Regions from separate parts of the Oleiphilus sp. HI0043 genome, predicted to be linked through region 1. Evidence: predicted binding sites of a transcription regulator. Region 1 holds the regulator's gene; the other holds the start of a gene.
The links. Region 1 encodes sigma-54, which starts transcription at its own class of promoters, with help from an activator protein. Its sites were predicted from a motif close to TGGCACNNNNNTTGCTNT; they were not measured.
Positions count from the first base shown of each region.

Region 2: glnL (nitrogen regulation protein NR(II)) is a predicted target of sigma-54. The motif match lies at 3,715-3,732, and genes of this name have one in related genera.

Region 1 is NZ_LWEY01001489.1:26,201-34,253, forward strand. It holds gene A3729_RS21300 (calcium/sodium antiporter) at 232-1,209, shown strand; gene A3729_RS21305 (HAD family hydrolase) at 1,255-1,797, shown strand; gene lptC (LPS export ABC transporter periplasmic protein LptC) at 1,816-2,385, shown strand; gene lptA (lipopolysaccharide transport periplasmic protein LptA) at 2,369-2,977, shown strand; gene lptB (LPS export ABC transporter ATP-binding protein) at 2,990-3,715, shown strand; gene A3729_RS21325 (RNA polymerase factor sigma-54) at 4,026-5,570, shown strand; gene hpf (ribosome hibernation-promoting factor, HPF/YfiA family) at 5,673-5,981, shown strand; gene ptsN (PTS IIA-like nitrogen regulatory protein PtsN) at 6,008-6,469, shown strand; gene rapZ (RNase adapter RapZ) at 6,512-7,384, shown strand; gene A3729_RS21345 (HPr family phosphocarrier protein) at 7,422-7,691, shown strand; gene mgtE (magnesium transporter) at 7,925-8,053, shown strand, end outside.
Region 2 is NZ_LWEY01001500.1:20,184-28,236, forward strand. It holds gene A3729_RS21680 (DUF6701 domain-containing protein) at 1-970, shown strand, start outside; gene glnG (nitrogen regulation protein NR(I)) at 1,056-2,507, opposite strand; gene glnL (nitrogen regulation protein NR(II)) at 2,512-3,639, opposite strand; gene A3729_RS21695 (hypothetical protein) at 3,895-4,476, opposite strand; gene A3729_RS21700 (type I secretion system permease/ATPase) at 4,620-6,872, shown strand; gene A3729_RS21705 (HlyD family type I secretion periplasmic adaptor subunit) at 6,865-8,053, shown strand, end outside.

The DNA of each region.
Region 1 (8,053 bases):
GTAAATTCGCCACCGACTGACGCATTGCTTGGCTATTTAAACAAAGCTGCCTCATAGAGCCAAGGAAATTTAGCAATTTATTTGTACTTAATTCTCATCTTCATCAAATTGCTTTGCAATTACAAATTGGACATAATCACTTGCTTGCAATACCTGGCGATATCTTCACTAATAGGTATACTAAGGCCCTTCATTACACCCCTAGAAAAAACATTGATTAGATACTAACCTATGCTTCTATTTTCTTTAGCAATTATCCTCGGGCTTATTGTTCTTATTTGGAGTGCTGACCGATTCGTCAGTGGCGCCGTCGCTACAGCGCTCAACCTTGGCATGACACCGATGATGATCGGCTTAACAGTTGTTGCCTTCGGCACCTCAGCTCCCGAATTAATTGTTTCAGGTACTGCAGCACTAGACAATGCAAGTCACCTTGCGGTAGGAAATGCGATCGGTTCGAATATCGCAAACATTGCCCTAGTACTTGGCGCAACAGCACTGGTCTCGGCCATCCCCCTTAAAAAGGCAATTCTGAAGGTTGAGTTCCCGGTACTCATGGTCGCGACTTTCTTGGCCACCCTATTACTCAGTGACGGCATGCTGGATGCACTCGACGGTGTTGCACTATCTATAATTTTGTTTATTTCACTCATTGCTCTCGCCAAACTTCAAAACGCACCCGCGGGAGAAATCGATGAAATAGAAGACAGCAGATCCATCTCTGCAAAAAAAGCCTACATTCTTCTAGCTATAAGTATTGCTCTATTGCTCGCCAGTTCAAAGCTTTTGGTTTGGGGGGCAGTTGGCATCGCTACCGAGCTCGGCGTGAGCAAAATCATCATCGGCTTAACGATTGTTGCCATTGGAACCAGCCTACCCGAACTTGCAGCCTCCATTGCAAGCGCCCTTAAAGGCCATCACGACCTTGCCTTGGGAAACATTATCGGCTCAAACTTGTTTAATCTATTAGCAGTGCTAGCAATTCCTGCATTTCTTCACCCAATCTCACAGGGTGGCATCCCGATTAGTGAAGAGACACTATTCCGAGACTACGCTCTCATGTTTGCCCTGACCTTCGGGCTCGCTGCCATGGTTTATATCAAGCACGCAACCAAGAAGAACAGCCTTGGACCGGTAGCCGGCACGCTATTACTTGCTATCTATGGTGGCTACCTTTATGTATTGTACGAACAAACTGTACTTGCCTAGTTACAACACCTTCAACTTCACAACTAAGACTTTAGGGCCACCAACATGACTTTTAACGCACTTCCAAAAAACATTGCAGATAAAGCAGCCAGTATTAAACTCGTCGCACTCGATGTTGACGGCGTCATGACTAGCGGCAGTGTTTATTTCTCTGCACAAGGAGACGAACTAAAAGCCTTTAATATTCTTGATGGCCAAGGAATTAAAGCACTAATGAAGCATGATATCGAAGTCGCTATTATCACAGGTCGAACCTCAGCACTAACGGCGAGGCGCGCAAAAGACCTTGGCATTAAAAACATCCTTCAAGGAAGAGAAGACAAAAAAATTGCCCTAGGTGAAATTAGCGAAGAACTCGGTATTTCCTTTGACCAAATATGTTACGTGGGCGATGACTTACCTGACTTATCTGCAATCACCAGCGTGCAGCTAGGCATCACAGTTCCCAATGCGCATAGCCTTATTAAAAAGCATGCAGCACATTGCACTCAAACCCCTGGCGGCCAAGGTGCTGTCCGTGAAGTTTCTGACCTTATCCTGGAAGCTAAAGGACTTCTGGAAGCGTACCACCAGAGCTATTTATCTTAGACTCAAAACAGGCTATTTATGCTTAACCCGAGCCATTACAGACCTTTAATCATTGCCCTAGCCTGCCTTGCACTGGGTCTACTTTTATTTTCTGAAGAAAAGATAAAAGATACCCAAAAAAGCGCATCAGAAGCAGGTACAGACAGGCCCGCTGCATTCGTCGAAGGCGCAAGATTTACGCTATATGATGACAAAGGCTTCTCAACCAACTTACAAAGTAAAAGCGCATTATTTTACGCACAATCTGACCAAATCGATATCGAGCACATTGAGGCGACACTCTCAAATGAACAGGGAGAAATAATTCAACTTAGTGCCAACAATGGTGAAATCCAGCCAGACAGCGATACACTAATGCTTTCCGGAAATGTCATCATCGAGCAGATTATCCCCAGCGATAAAACATGGAGCATTGAAAGCGATCAAATATCGATAGACCGAAAACAGGCCTTTATCTCATCAAACCAAGCCGTTACCATTAGGAAAGATCAAAGCGTCATTCAAGCAACCGGCTTAAACGGCTGGCTTAATGAAAAACGCATTGAACTCCTTAGCAATGTCAGAGGACAGTATGCCTTCAATAAATAGCTTGCTCCGTGCCACCCTGTTAACCCTTTTGCCTGCTTTTTGTTTTGCAATCGACCCGAGCAGTAAACTTCCAATATCCATAGAGTCAGACCAGGCTAGCCTTGACGACCAGAATGGCACGTCAACCTATACCGGCAATGTCATAATCTCCCAAGGTTTATCTCGCCTAGAAGCAGATAATATTTCTGTAAAGGCGACAAATCGCAGCATTACAACCATCCAGGCCTCTGGCCAGCCAGCACACTTTGTACAACAAGTAAGCGCCGATAGCCCGAACACTCATGGCTATGGCAGCTCTATTACTTATATTGCAAAAGACAACTTGTTACGTTTTTCCGGCCAAGCTAAGTTAGTACAACAAGACAACTCCTTTTCAGGTGAAGAAATAGAGTACGACATTGTACGAAGAGCTATACGCGCCAAGGGAGATCAGACCCAAGGGTCTCGAGTTAAAATTCATTACTACCCTAATGCCGAGACCGCATCGGAAAATACTGAAGTGCCACTAATAAAAGGTTCTCCAGAAAACGAAAACAAACTGCCACTCGAACCTGCTCCAAATGCCGAGTCCGGTGCCGAGCAAAAGCAATAGACCTGAGCAACAATGAAAACTTTAAAAGCAGAAAACCTAGCCAAGGCCTATGATAAACGCCAAATAGTTAAAGATGTTTCCCTGACTATCAACAGCGGTGAAGTGATCGGGCTGCTCGGCCCTAACGGTGCTGGTAAAACCACTTGTTTCTATATGATTGTAGGCCTGGTTAAGCATGATAAAGGCAAGATATCAGTTAATGATACCGACCTATCATCCATGGCTATGCATGATAGGGCACGAAACGGTGTCGGCTACCTGCCCCAGGAAGCTTCAATATTTAGAAAGTTAAGTGTTCGAGACAATATCCTGGCGGTACTAGAGATTAGAAAAGATCTTTCTCGCAGCGAAAGGCGACAAAGAATGGAAGCCTTACTCGAAGAGTTTCACATCACTCACATCAAAGATAGTCTTGGCATGGCCTTGTCAGGCGGTGAACGTAGGCGAGTGGAAATAGCCAGAGCTTTAGCAATGGAGCCTGACTTCATTCTACTCGATGAGCCCTTCGCAGGTGTCGACCCAATATCGGTCAACGACATCAAGTCAATCGTCTCTCACCTTAAAAGTAAAAATATCGGCGTACTCATAACCGATCACAACGTTAGAGAAACGCTGGATATTTGTGAAAAAGCCTATATTGTTGGTGATGGCCATATCATTGCTTCAGGAAGTGCTGAAGACATTCTGAATAATGAAAAGGTCAAACAAGTCTACTTGGGCAATCAATTCAAATTATAAGCCAGTGGCTAGTTCATAGCATTCGATTCGAACAGCATATACAAACAATTAAGCATGACTTTCAGCTTAGAAATGAGTAGCATGCAATTTTCACGTCAACAAGACGATAACTTGATCTAAAACAATTATTTGTAGGCTGGTAACGTAAATATACTTTTATTTGTTTCACACTTTGCTATCTTCGCACTACACTTGTGTAAATGAAGTAAATATAAATACGTTTATTCACAGCGACCATTTCCGCAAAATATAATAAGCGACAATACATGATTCAAAATTTAAGTCTTAAGTTGGTGACATCCTCATGAACATGAAGGTTTCTCTCCAATTAAAGCTCGGTCAACAACTGACAATGACACCTCAATTGCAGCAAGCAATCCGCTTGCTACAATTGTCGACTCTTGACCTTCAAAACGAAATACAAGAAGCATTGGAATCTAATCCTATGCTCGAACTCCAGGACGATAACAACGAGCCTGGAAATACAAGTGATAAACAAGAAAATCAGAATGAAAGTCATCAAAATGATGGCAACGAGTACGCCTCTCAGGACAACCAACAAAGCAGTAGTACAGACACCAGTTCGAGCGAAGCACCTGCTAGCAATGAAGCCGACACGCCTAGTGAAGAGTGGTCAGATACTATACCGGAAGATCTGCCTGTTGATACGGCTTGGGATGACATATATACAAACAATGCGCCCAGTGGTCCCGTTCCCGAAGATGACAACAATGCCTTCGAACAAAGAAACGCTGCTACCGAGTCTCTTGCAGATCATCTAGATTGGCAACTTAACCTTACCCCCATGTCTGATCGCGACCGATACATTGCGATGTCATTAATCGACGCAACAGATACAGACGGCTACCTAACGAATACCGTTGAAGAGATACACGAGGGGCTGCACAACTCAGATGACGAAGACCCGGTTGAATTAGATGAAGTTGAAGCCGTCTTAAAACGCGTGCAGCACTTTGATCCACCTGGGGTATTTGCCAAAGACCTGCCCGACTGTTTGCTGCTACAGTTACGCCAGCTACCAAAAGATACGCCCTGGCTACCACAAGCAAAGCTTGTAATCAGCCACTACCTGAACTTATTAGGATCAAGAGACTACGCTCAACTAATGCGACGCAGCCGCCTTAAAGAGCATGAACTGAAAGAGGTTATCTCTCTAATTCAGTCTTTGAACCCTAAACCAGGTGAATCCATTGCTTCTTCCGAGCCTGAGTACATTGTGCCAGATGTCGTCGTAAAGAAAGAAAAAGGACGCTGGAAAGTTGAGCTCAACCCAGAGATTGCGCCAAAAATAAGGGTCAATGCAAATTATGCTTCGTTTATAAAGAGAGCTGACTCCAGTAACGACAACACCTTTATGAAGGATCAACTTCAAGAAGCAAAGTGGTTTATTAAAAGCCTACAAAGTCGTAACGAGACGCTTCTAAAAGTGGCAAGTAAGATAGTAGCTCACCAACAAGGCTTCCTTGACTATGGTGATGAAGCGATGAAGCCGCTGATTTTACATGATATTGCTGAAGCGGTAGAAATGCATGAGTCCACCATATCTCGTGTGACAACACAAAAGTACATGCATACGCCACGAGGCATATTTGAACTCAAATACTTTTTCTCAAGCCACGTCAGCACAACTACTGGCGGAGAGTGCTCGTCAACAGCGATTCGCGCAATTATTAAGAAGTTAATATCAGCAGAAAACCCTAAAAAACCTCTTAGCGATAGCAAGATTGCCGACTTGTTGAAAGAGCAAGGAATTAACGTCGCCCGCCGCACTATCGCAAAATACCGCGAAGCGATGTCGATCCCCCCATCGAACGAAAGAAAAAGATTGGTTTAATACAATATTTGATAACTTGCTGCCTGCAGCAAGTTGATTTGATAAGCGAAAAGTGAGTCAATATTCAACTCTCGCTAAAAATAACGATGATAGGAGAATACTATGCAATTAAATATCACTGGCCATCATGTAGATTTAACTGATGCACTTAAAGAATATGTGAAAACCAAATTGCAAAAGCTAGAGCGCCATATTGGCGGCATTAGCAACGTACAGGTAACCCTTTCTGTATCGAAACAAGCACATATTGCTGAATCAACGCTACATATCGCTGGTGCAGATATCCACGGCCACGCCGAGAACGACGACATGTATGCCGCTATCGACCAGCTAGTTGATAAGCTAGACCGTCAAATTCTTAAGCACAAGGAAAAGAAAGTTGACCGCGCACACGGCGCAGCAGCACGCTAGTTATTAGCGATCTTTAGAGTCGAAAAATGTCTGAAAATAAAATTACTATCGAGGCCATCTTGTCACCGGAGCTAACCCAACGCGGTTTGCCCGGTGGTAGCAAGAAAAAAGTTCTTCAACAGGCTGCACACCTGGTCTCAAAACAATTTCCTCATCTTGATGAAACTGAAATATTTGACAACCTTATTTCTCGTGAACGACTGGGAAGCACGGGAGTTGGGCAAGGAATTGCCATTCCCCACAGCAGACTGGAAAACTGCAAACAAGTTATTGGTTGTCTATTTACACTTGAAAAAAAGATACCTTTTGACTCGATAGATAACGAAGACGTTGATATTCTTTTCGTTTTACTTGTCCCCTCCGAGGCGACGAGCGAGCACCTGGATCTTTTAAGTCAAATTGCAGAGAAGTTCAACAACACTGCTTTTTGCGATAGTTTAAGGGAATCTGCTACAGGCACTGAACTTTATCAGAAAATAATTGCTTAAGACCTACAAACCTTAGAAGCTCAAAATTGCTAGGAACTTCTTATGAAGCTCGTTATTGTCAGTGGCAGATCCGGTTCCGGAAAAAGCACGGCCCTTCACGTCCTTGAAGACATGGGGTATTACTGCATTGATAATTTACCGGTTGGGCTTTTACTAAACCTTGGTAAACAATCACTACAAGGTAAAGATACAAGGTTAAGTAACGTTGCGATCAGTATCGATGCTAGAAATCTGCAGGGTGGAATAGAAGCATTCCCCCAAGTTTACGAGAAGCTAAAGCAGATGGAGATTGATGTCGATATCATTTTTCTTGACGCACAAAGTGAGACGCTCCTAAAGCGCTTTCACGATACTCGACGCAAACACCCACTTAGCAGCACAACACACTCACTCACCGAAGCGATTGAAACCGAAAGAACGCTTCTCGACCAGCTGGCACTAAAAGCTGACCTGACTGTCGACACTACGAAACTAACCCTATACGAGTTAAGAGACCTCATAAAACTTAGAGTGACAGGCAAACGAGAGCAAGAGCTCGCCATACTCTTTCAATCATTTGGTTTCAAAAATGGTGTTCCTAGCGATGCAGATTACGTATTCGACGTTCGCTGTTTGCCAAACCCATACTGGGACCCAAACCTTCGTACTTTTAGTGGATTAGATAAGCCCGTCGTAGACTTCATGAACGCCCAACCCGAATCCATACTAATGAAGGAAGATATCATTAACTTTCTCAGTAAATGGCTTCCTCAATTCAAAGCATCAAACCGTAGCTACATGACTATCGCGATCGGCTGTACCGGCGGCCATCACAGATCGGTCTATATTAGCGAACAGCTTGGTGCGCACTTCAAGTCGCAATTTGATAATGTCCAAATTCGCCACAAAGAGCTACCTTCACCTCACAAAACGTAATAAACTACCCTCTTTTCATTAGCTTAGTAGAACATCCATGCTTTCAGAACAAATCGAAATTATTAACAAACTTGGTCTCCATGCCCGTGCAGCCGCTAAATTTGTCGGTACTGCAACACGCTTTGAAAGCAGTATTAAAATCGCAAAGGATGGCCGAGAAGTCGATGGTAAAAGCATTATGTCTGTGATGATGCTCGCCGCAAGCTGCGGATCTTTTGTTGAAATCAGCTGCGAAGGTGCGGATCAGGAAGAAGCAATGACAGCGATCAAAGACTTGATCAATGATAGGTTTGGAGAAGGCGAATAAGCGCTCACTAAATTTCAAGCCCCCCACTCTTATCAGCTCCAATAAACTAGAACTCACTTTATAAAAGCAAACTAAGGCTCTGTTTATTGGATTATTCTGACTGTCGAAGTGTCAATTCATGCGCTATACTTAAGCAAACGTTTAAGCTATCTATATAGGTCTAATTGTAATCATCACTTCACCAGGCTTATCTGTTTTATCACTTAGCAGTTAACTAGAGATCAACGTGTTCCATGCCTAGCCAATTTTCAAACAAAAGCGCTAAAGAGAAACTTCATAGTGTAAATGAAGTAATCGAAAGCGGCTCTATCCGGCAAATTGAAAGGGTTGTGAACAAGGGGCTAAACGCAAGTGATATTGCA
Region 2 (8,053 bases), on a different contig from region 1:
TGGTCGGTTTATCCCTGATCGTTTTGATGTGAGCTTTTCCGTCACAGGAGGAAATTTTGCCCCAGCGTGTAATGTCGTTGGACTATCGCCCTTCACTTATATGAATCAGGCCTTTCAATGGAATACTGTCCCTGAATTGACGATAAGTGCTGTACGTGCTGATGGCACGATTACACAAAACTATGAAGGTGATTTTTGGCGCTTGGGTGCAAACCTGGAGCTAGATGAGTCTTGTGGTGGTAGTGTAGGCGTTAAGGGTTTTTGCTATACCGATAATGCAGCGACGGCGGCGACATTATCCTCGCCAGTTGGAGATATAAGTTATGGTGCGACAACAGATATTGATGGAACGCTTAGCTTACTTATCCACTCTAGTAACCCTAACTTCAGTTATGATCGACCTGCAGGGACCAATATCGTTCCTTTTGACGCAGATATTGATTTGGTCGTTACTTTGGAAGACGATGATGATGTGACAGGCACTAGTAATTTAGCAGCGCTTGGTTTCCAATTTAGCTCAGAATTACGGCAAGGACGGTGGAAAATGGAGAATGCCTATGGGCCTGATACTCAAGCGTTAAAAATGAAGGCTTACCCCCAATATTATTCTAGCGCCGGAACCTTTGTTGCCCATACTGATGATCAATGTACCGCAGTTGTTCCAACTGTTACACCTTTAGGTAGTGGTGCTACGAGCTTAGAAGATATTCTTGTGGGTTCAGAGTTAACTACCTTAAGTGTGAATGCTCCTCTCGATGATGCGCAAAATGAAAACTTTAGCTTCAGCGCTCCAGGAGTCGGCGGGGCTGGAAAAGTTCAAGTTAATCAGGACTTATCTGCATTGCCATGGTTGCGTTTTGACTGGGACGGAGATGGCGCTCTGGATGATGAGCACCCCTTTGTTGAGGCGCAGTTTGGTCAATATCGAGGCCACGACAGAATTATTTACTGGCGAGAAGTGAGTAACTGATTCTAGGTCGTGCTCCAAGGTTTGGGCATAGCGCGGGATGGAACCCGCTGCCTACAAAATATGAGAGTAATGCGGAGGGAGGGGCTTAATCCTCTTCCTCAGTACTCTCTTCAAAGCTCATATCAAGCTCTTTGATTTTACGGGTAAGCGTATTCCGGCCCCAGCCTAATAACTGGGAAGCATCTCTACGTCGTCCGCCAGTATGGTTCAATGCCGTATCGATCATAATACGCTCAAACTGGGGAACAGCTTGATCCAGAATGGCACTATTACCTTTTTTAAGTTCCTGGTCAGCCCACTTTCGCAAGGCTTCCTGCCAAGTACTTGCTGTTGGAGCAGTGTTATCTTCATCTAATAATTCTGGCGGCAGGTCTGATACATGAACCTCTCTACCACTAGCCATGACGGTTAACCAGCGACAGGTGTTTTCTAGCTGTCGAACATTACCTGGCCAGGGCATGGCACTTAAGTACTCTTCGGTCTCAGGGCGTAATTGCTTGATGTCGACCGAGAGCTCTTCAGCTGCTTTGCTTAAGAAGTAGTTCGCCAGGGTGGGGACGTCTTCACTTCGGTCGCATAGTTTAGGTAGGTGAACGCGAATAACGTTCAAACGGTGAAATAAATCTTCCCGGAAGCTACCTTCTTGAACCAGACCTTCAAGGTTTTGGTGGGTTGCAGCGATAATCCTAACGTTAACCTTAACGGGTGTGGTGCCACCGACTCGATAAAACTCACCATCTGCAAGTACACGTAATAGGCGGGTTTGCGTATCGGCAGGCATATCTCCGATTTCATCGAGGAAAAGTGTACCGCCATCAGCCTGTTCAAAGCGTCCGGTGCGCTGTCCTCCAGCACCTGTAAAGGCACCTTTCTCATGACCAAATAACTCAGACTCAATCAGGTCGTTGGGAATTGCAGCCATGTTTAAGGCAATAAATGGTAACTGTGCACGGGGGCTATGCTGATGCAAAGCACGAGCGACCAGTTCTTTACCTGTTCCTGATTCGCCATTGATCAGAACCGTTATATTTGACTGTGATAAGCGGCCGATAGCGCGAAACACTTCCTGCATCGCTGGAGCTTTACCAATGATTTCAGTATTTTCTTCATTGAGCTCCGGTGCATCAGGCATATTCTGTGCTTTTTGCTCTTGGGAGTGAGCAATGGCGCGTTTGATTAGTGCGACGGCATCATCTAGATCGAAGGGTTTGGGTAGGTAGTCGAAAGCGCCACTCTGATAGGAGGAAACAGCGCTGTCCAAGTCGGAATGAGCGGTCATAATAATGACCGGAACTGCCGGTACGCCACGATGCAAATTATTAGCTTGAATCTTTTCAAGTAGTGCAAGCCCATCAATGCCAGGCATACGAATATCACTGATAATCGCATCAGGGCTCTCGCTAGAAAGTCGTTCTACTACACCTTCACCGCTTTCAAAAGAGCGAAGCTCGTAGTCTTCTTTTGCTAGTGCTTTTTCAAGTACCCAGCGTATAGAGCGGTCATCATCAATGATCCATACAAGTGGCTTTGTTGTCATAGTGTTACTCCGAGATACTTGAAACGTTTGTTGGTTTAGGTGAGCGCGTGCTATCGATAGGGATATAAATAATGAAGTCGGTTTTACCTGGTTTGCTTTCGCACTCGACCAAGCCATCGTGCTTGGTAAATATGCTTTGCGTAATGGATAAGCCCAGACCTGTACCTTCTGCGCGCCCACTGATCATGGGGTAAAAAATATTCTGAATGGAATCCTTTGGTATACCTGGACCGTTGTCGATAATATCAACCTTTAGTACCAGTCGATGTCGAGTATGACCAATAGTGAACTGCCTTAGAGTTCGCGTTCTCAAGACAATCTGAGGTGAAGGATTTTCGTCTTTTTGCTCAGACAGTGCTTGAAGTGCATTTTTCGCAATGTTCAGAAACGCTTGAATTAACTGACTTTTATCGCCCAGGAATTCGGGAATACTTGGGTCGTAGTCCCTGATAATATTAATTTTGCCTGCAGATTCGGCATGAATCAGGGTGTGAACTCTTTCAAGAATCTCGTGGATGTTTGTTTCACAACGCTTGAGGGCTTTATTAGAGCCGAGCATTCGATCTACCAGACTTCTCAGCCGGTCCGACTCACTCATTATAATTTGTGTGTATTCATGATGCTCTGGGTTGGTCAGCTCTGCATCAAGTAGCTGAGCGGCACCCCGAATTCCACCGAGAGGGTTCTTAACCTCATGAGCGAAGCCACGAACAAGGATTTGAGCTGTTTCCTGGTTCTCATGCAGCTGTTCTTCACGGCTGATCCGCTTCAAACGATCCTTTGCTTGCATTTCGATCAGCAGTAAATCCTGAGAATCTTGAGAGAACTTTGATGCCGAGCAGTCTGCAAGAAGCTCTTGGCCGTTGTGTAGAATAAACTCGCAGTCACGTTGAGTGTATGAGTGCCCGCCATCAATAATGGCCTGGAACTCGTCAAACAAAAGCTCTTCATGTTTAATAAAGAGGTGATCTAGCTTGCTGGATAGTATTCGTTTGTAACCGGCTTGCAGGAGCATTTCGGCAGCAGGATTGATAAATTTAATCTGGTAATTTGCATCAATAAGGATAACAGCAGTCGACAAGCCTTCGAGTATGCGTTGTTGGTAGGCATCTGAGAACAGGTTGGTTGTCATTAAAGCTTGTATCCATTTAAAGACGAAATTACATGCAAACAGGCTTGCTCTTGCCTGGGGCGAACTATAATAGCCAAAGCAAGAAGCAAACCAATGTTTTATGTGGCGTCGAATATGTTCAGAGAGTAGCTATTTAGCGAGCTCCCGACTGCTTGCGTGTCAGGGCTCTTGGTTTAGTATAGATGAAGATAGGATGTGCGCACCAATTTTGTGCATTGCTTTTTTGGGGTGTTCCCTATTGGTGCTCTCTATGTGTTAGTTAATTTTGAACGCTCTGGCGATAGGTCGATGAACTGTAAATTGACTACTGGCTGAGATAAGAGCCTTGTTTTGTGGGTCGATAACTTGGACCGTGATCGTGTGTGTTCCTCTATTTAGGCTTGTTAGCAGCAAGCTCGCCCCTTTTTGTAATGCAACTTCGGCACCATCCAGCAGAAAGCGCAGTTTGTCCTCTGCTCTTAATGAAGGCTCTAATATGGTGCTTACAGTGATGTCACCCGTGCCTGAGTGGAGTGCGCTCCGGTCTATTGGTGCGCTAATAACAAGTGACTGGTAAAGAAAGCTGTCGTCTGTAGGTGCAGAGCTAAAACTTATGGGGCTTGGTTTTAGTGCAGGTATGGTTGGAACGGGTTCGACTTCCAAGGTGACGGCGTTGCTTTGTGGTTGGTCTGAGTACGATATGCTGCCATCTGGTTTTGTGACTTTATAGACGGTTGTTGTGCTGGTGCTTTCTTCGGCATACAGCTTACTCGTGCTGACGAAAAACAATAAAGCCAATAAAGTAACCTTTATGGCGATCAACAAATTGCTAGTCTTGAATTGATCTTGTGTAAGCACAGTCTATACCCTCGTTAAATAACTGCTATAGTTAGAAAAAGCTTTGAAGAAGCAGTGTAACAGAGAGTCTTTTCGCTTCTAAAGCTCATCTATAGTTTAGCTCACAATTTGATGAGCTATTTTTGATATTTGAGGTTTTTTCTTTGTCCCATAATTCCGCCAGTAGCTCTTATGACAATGCGGCGAATGTATCGAGTGCTGAAGCAGTAGAGCCTGCTCAAGTAGCTGTATCGCGTTATCTTCAAAATGCTTATCTGCATGTCATGGCGCTAGCTGGGTTTGCTTGTTCACGTGAGGTGTTTTTGCACGGCTTACCCGTAGACGAAAGAGCTTCAAGTAGCGGTATGATGAGAGCGGTTCATAGCCAAGGCAAATTACAGTGCCGCCAAATGGATTTGGCGGATCTGGATAAGGCTGCCTTGCCTTGCCTTGCTCAGCTTAAAGGGAGTGATGAGGCTTGGCTCGTGATTGAGCGCTACGATACTTCCCGGTGTGCTTATAGCGTTAAAATTTTTAGCTCTGAGGGAGAGGGGCAGGCTTATTGGAGCGAGTTTGAGCTTAAGGAGAAAATCTCTGCAGAGCTGGTTTCGGTATTTCCAAAGGCGCATACGAGCAGTTCCTTAGACCAGCCAAGAAGAAGTGGTTTTGCTTCGTGGATGTGGCAGGAGCTAAGAGCTTTAAGCAGTGTTTATCGGGATATCATCGCAGCTACTTTATTGATTAACGTCTTTGCTTTGGCTGCGCCATTGTTTGTCATGAATGTTTATGATCGGGTAGTTCCCAATCAGGCAATCGAGACGCTTTGGGTTTTGGCGTCAGGTCTGGTCTTAGTGATCGTTTTTGAGCTGCTGGTAAAATTGCTTCGACATGTGTTTTTGGAACAGGCCGGTAAGCGTTTAGACTTGGTTTTGTCGAGTAAGCTATTTTCCAAGGTTTTGAATATCAGGCTCGAAGAATTTCCTTCGTCAGTGGGCTCACTTGCCAGCCAGGTGAAAGAGTTTGACTCGATCAAGCAGTTCTTTACTGCGGCGACAATGACGGCGCTCGCAGATGTTCCTTTTGCCATTATCTTTCTATTGGTTATCGCTTCTGTGGGTGGGCAGCTGGCCTTGGTGCCTTTAATAGCGGCTGCTTTCCTCTTGCTCTATGGTTACGTTGTGCATTTCCCGATAAAAAAAGTGGTTGATTTGATGCAGCAGGCAGCCGCTGAAAAAAATAGTGTTTTGGTTGAGAGCTTAAGCGGCATTGAAACGATCAAGTCCCTTAATGCGCAAGGGCGTCAGCAGGGCTTGTGGGAGAGAGCGCTGGTGCGTATGTCGCTACTAGGAGTAAGAGCCAAGCATCTGACCGACTCTGTATCGATCGTATCTGCGTCCGTTATGCAGCTTTCAACCATGGCGATTGTAATTGTCGGTGTTTATCAGATTGAGCAGCAAGCTTTGAGTTTAGGCGCTTTGATTGCTTGTGTGCTGTTAAGTTCTCGCGCCTTAGCGCCGATGTCCCAGATTGCTAACCTGATATCTCAATACCAACAAGCAAGGTCAGCGCTTAAGGGCTTGGACGATTTATCTCGGCGTGATGATGAATTAGAAGATATTTCTAAATCGCTGAGTTTGGGGGGCAAAATAACAAGCATCGAGATGCGAGATTTATCCTTTTCGTACTCGGGTGGGCCTAAAGTTTTGAAGGATATTAATCTGTCTTTGAATGCAGGTGAAAAAGTAGGGATTATTGGAAAGATTGGCTCTGGAAAAAGTTCACTGCTTAGGTTGTTGCTGGGCTTTGGTAGAGCTGATGCCGGACAATTATTAGTGAATGGCTTCGAGGTTCAGCATTTGAACGCAAGTGAGCTCAGGTCATCTATTGCTTATGTTCCCCAAGAAATTACCTTATTTAGCGGTAGCCTGCGTGAAAACATCCTAATGAAGGCACCAGAAGTGTCGCAGGAAGCGTTGCTTAAAGCGGTGGAATTGTCAGGTTTGTCCGAATTGGTTCAAACTCATGAGATGGGTTTGGATATGACGATAGGAGAGCAAGGAAAAGGCTTATCTGGTGGGCAGAGGCAGTGTGTGGCAATCGCTAGAGCACTTATCAATGACCCTGACTTATTGTTATTTGATGAGTTAAGTTCTTCAATGGATAATCAGACAGAACAGATGATCATCAATAATATTCGGAATATCTCTAAGGATAAGGTGCTGCTACTTAGCACGCACCGGGCTTCTTTGCTGGCCCTGGTGGACCGAATTATCGTGATGGATCAAGGAAAAATTGTTGCTGATGGGCCAAAGGAAAGTGTTTTGGATGCGCTCAAGCGAGGCTTGATTCAGGCAGGGAGCCAAAGTGCTCACAATGATAAACAAGGTCATGGAAAGGGAGGTGTTTCCAATGACTGAGTTCCGTTCAACCCCTATCACTCAAGCCTTAAATGATCATGGTAATGTCATAAAGTCACGACGCTTGCTGTGGCTTATAATTTTGATCTCTTTTTCATTTATCTGCTGGACTGCTTATGCAGAGGTGGATGAGTTGGTTCGCGGTGTAGGTAAGGTTATCCCTTCGAAGCAACTGCAGTTGGTCCAGAATCTTGAGGGTGGCATTCTCTCGGAATTATTGGTGGAGGAAGGTCAGGAAGTCGAAGCCGGTCAGGTTTTATTAAAACTGGATGATAAGCAGCTTGCTTCCCGTTTTCGGGAGCGTGAACAGGTAGTGCGAGTGCTTCAGGCTCGCTCAGAAAGGCTGCGAGCCGAAGCGCAAGGCGGAGAGCTTTCTTTTTCTGAATCTCTGGTTCGTGATGACCAGGCTTTAGTGAGAGAGCAGCAAGCGCTTTTTACTCAAAGGCTTGAACAGTTAAGAGCCTCCAAAGCAATAATTAGCCAGCAAATTCAGCAGAAACACCAATTATTGGATCAGCTTCAAGGGCAGCTCCGTCAGTCCAGAGAGCAGGAGTTGCTGGTGAAAAAGGAGTTGGCAATATTGGAGCCTTTGTTTGAGCAAGGGGTTGTCTCTGAGGTGGAGCTGATAAGATCTGAAAAGAGTGTCTTGGAGGCCAAGGGGAAAGCTTCAGATATTGAACTGAAGTTGCCGCAGATTGAATCTTCTATAAAAGAGCTGACAAATCGTAGAGCTCAGTTAGAGTTGGACTTTAGGTCTGAGTCTCGTCTTGAATTAAATGATGTGTTAGCAGAGCTGGCTCAGATGTCTCAAGGTCACGATGTATTGGAGGATAGGGTTGACCGAACCCAGGTTCGATCGCCTGTTAATGGTATCGTTAAAGAGCTTATGGTGACCACCTTGGGTGGGGTTATTCAGCCGGGAATGGATTTGGTGAGTGTTGTCCCGATGGAGGATGCTTTGCTAATTGAGACAAAAGTCCGCCCTGCCGATATTGCACGACTGTACCCTGGACAGAAAGCAATGGTAAAATTCACCGCATATGATTTCACGGTTTATGGAGGGCTCGAAGCTGAGCTGGTTCATATTAGTGCTGATTCCAGTACAAATGAACAAGGTGATAGCTTCTACCTGGTACGCGTCAAGACGCGAGATAATAACTTGAAGTTCGGAGACAAGCTCC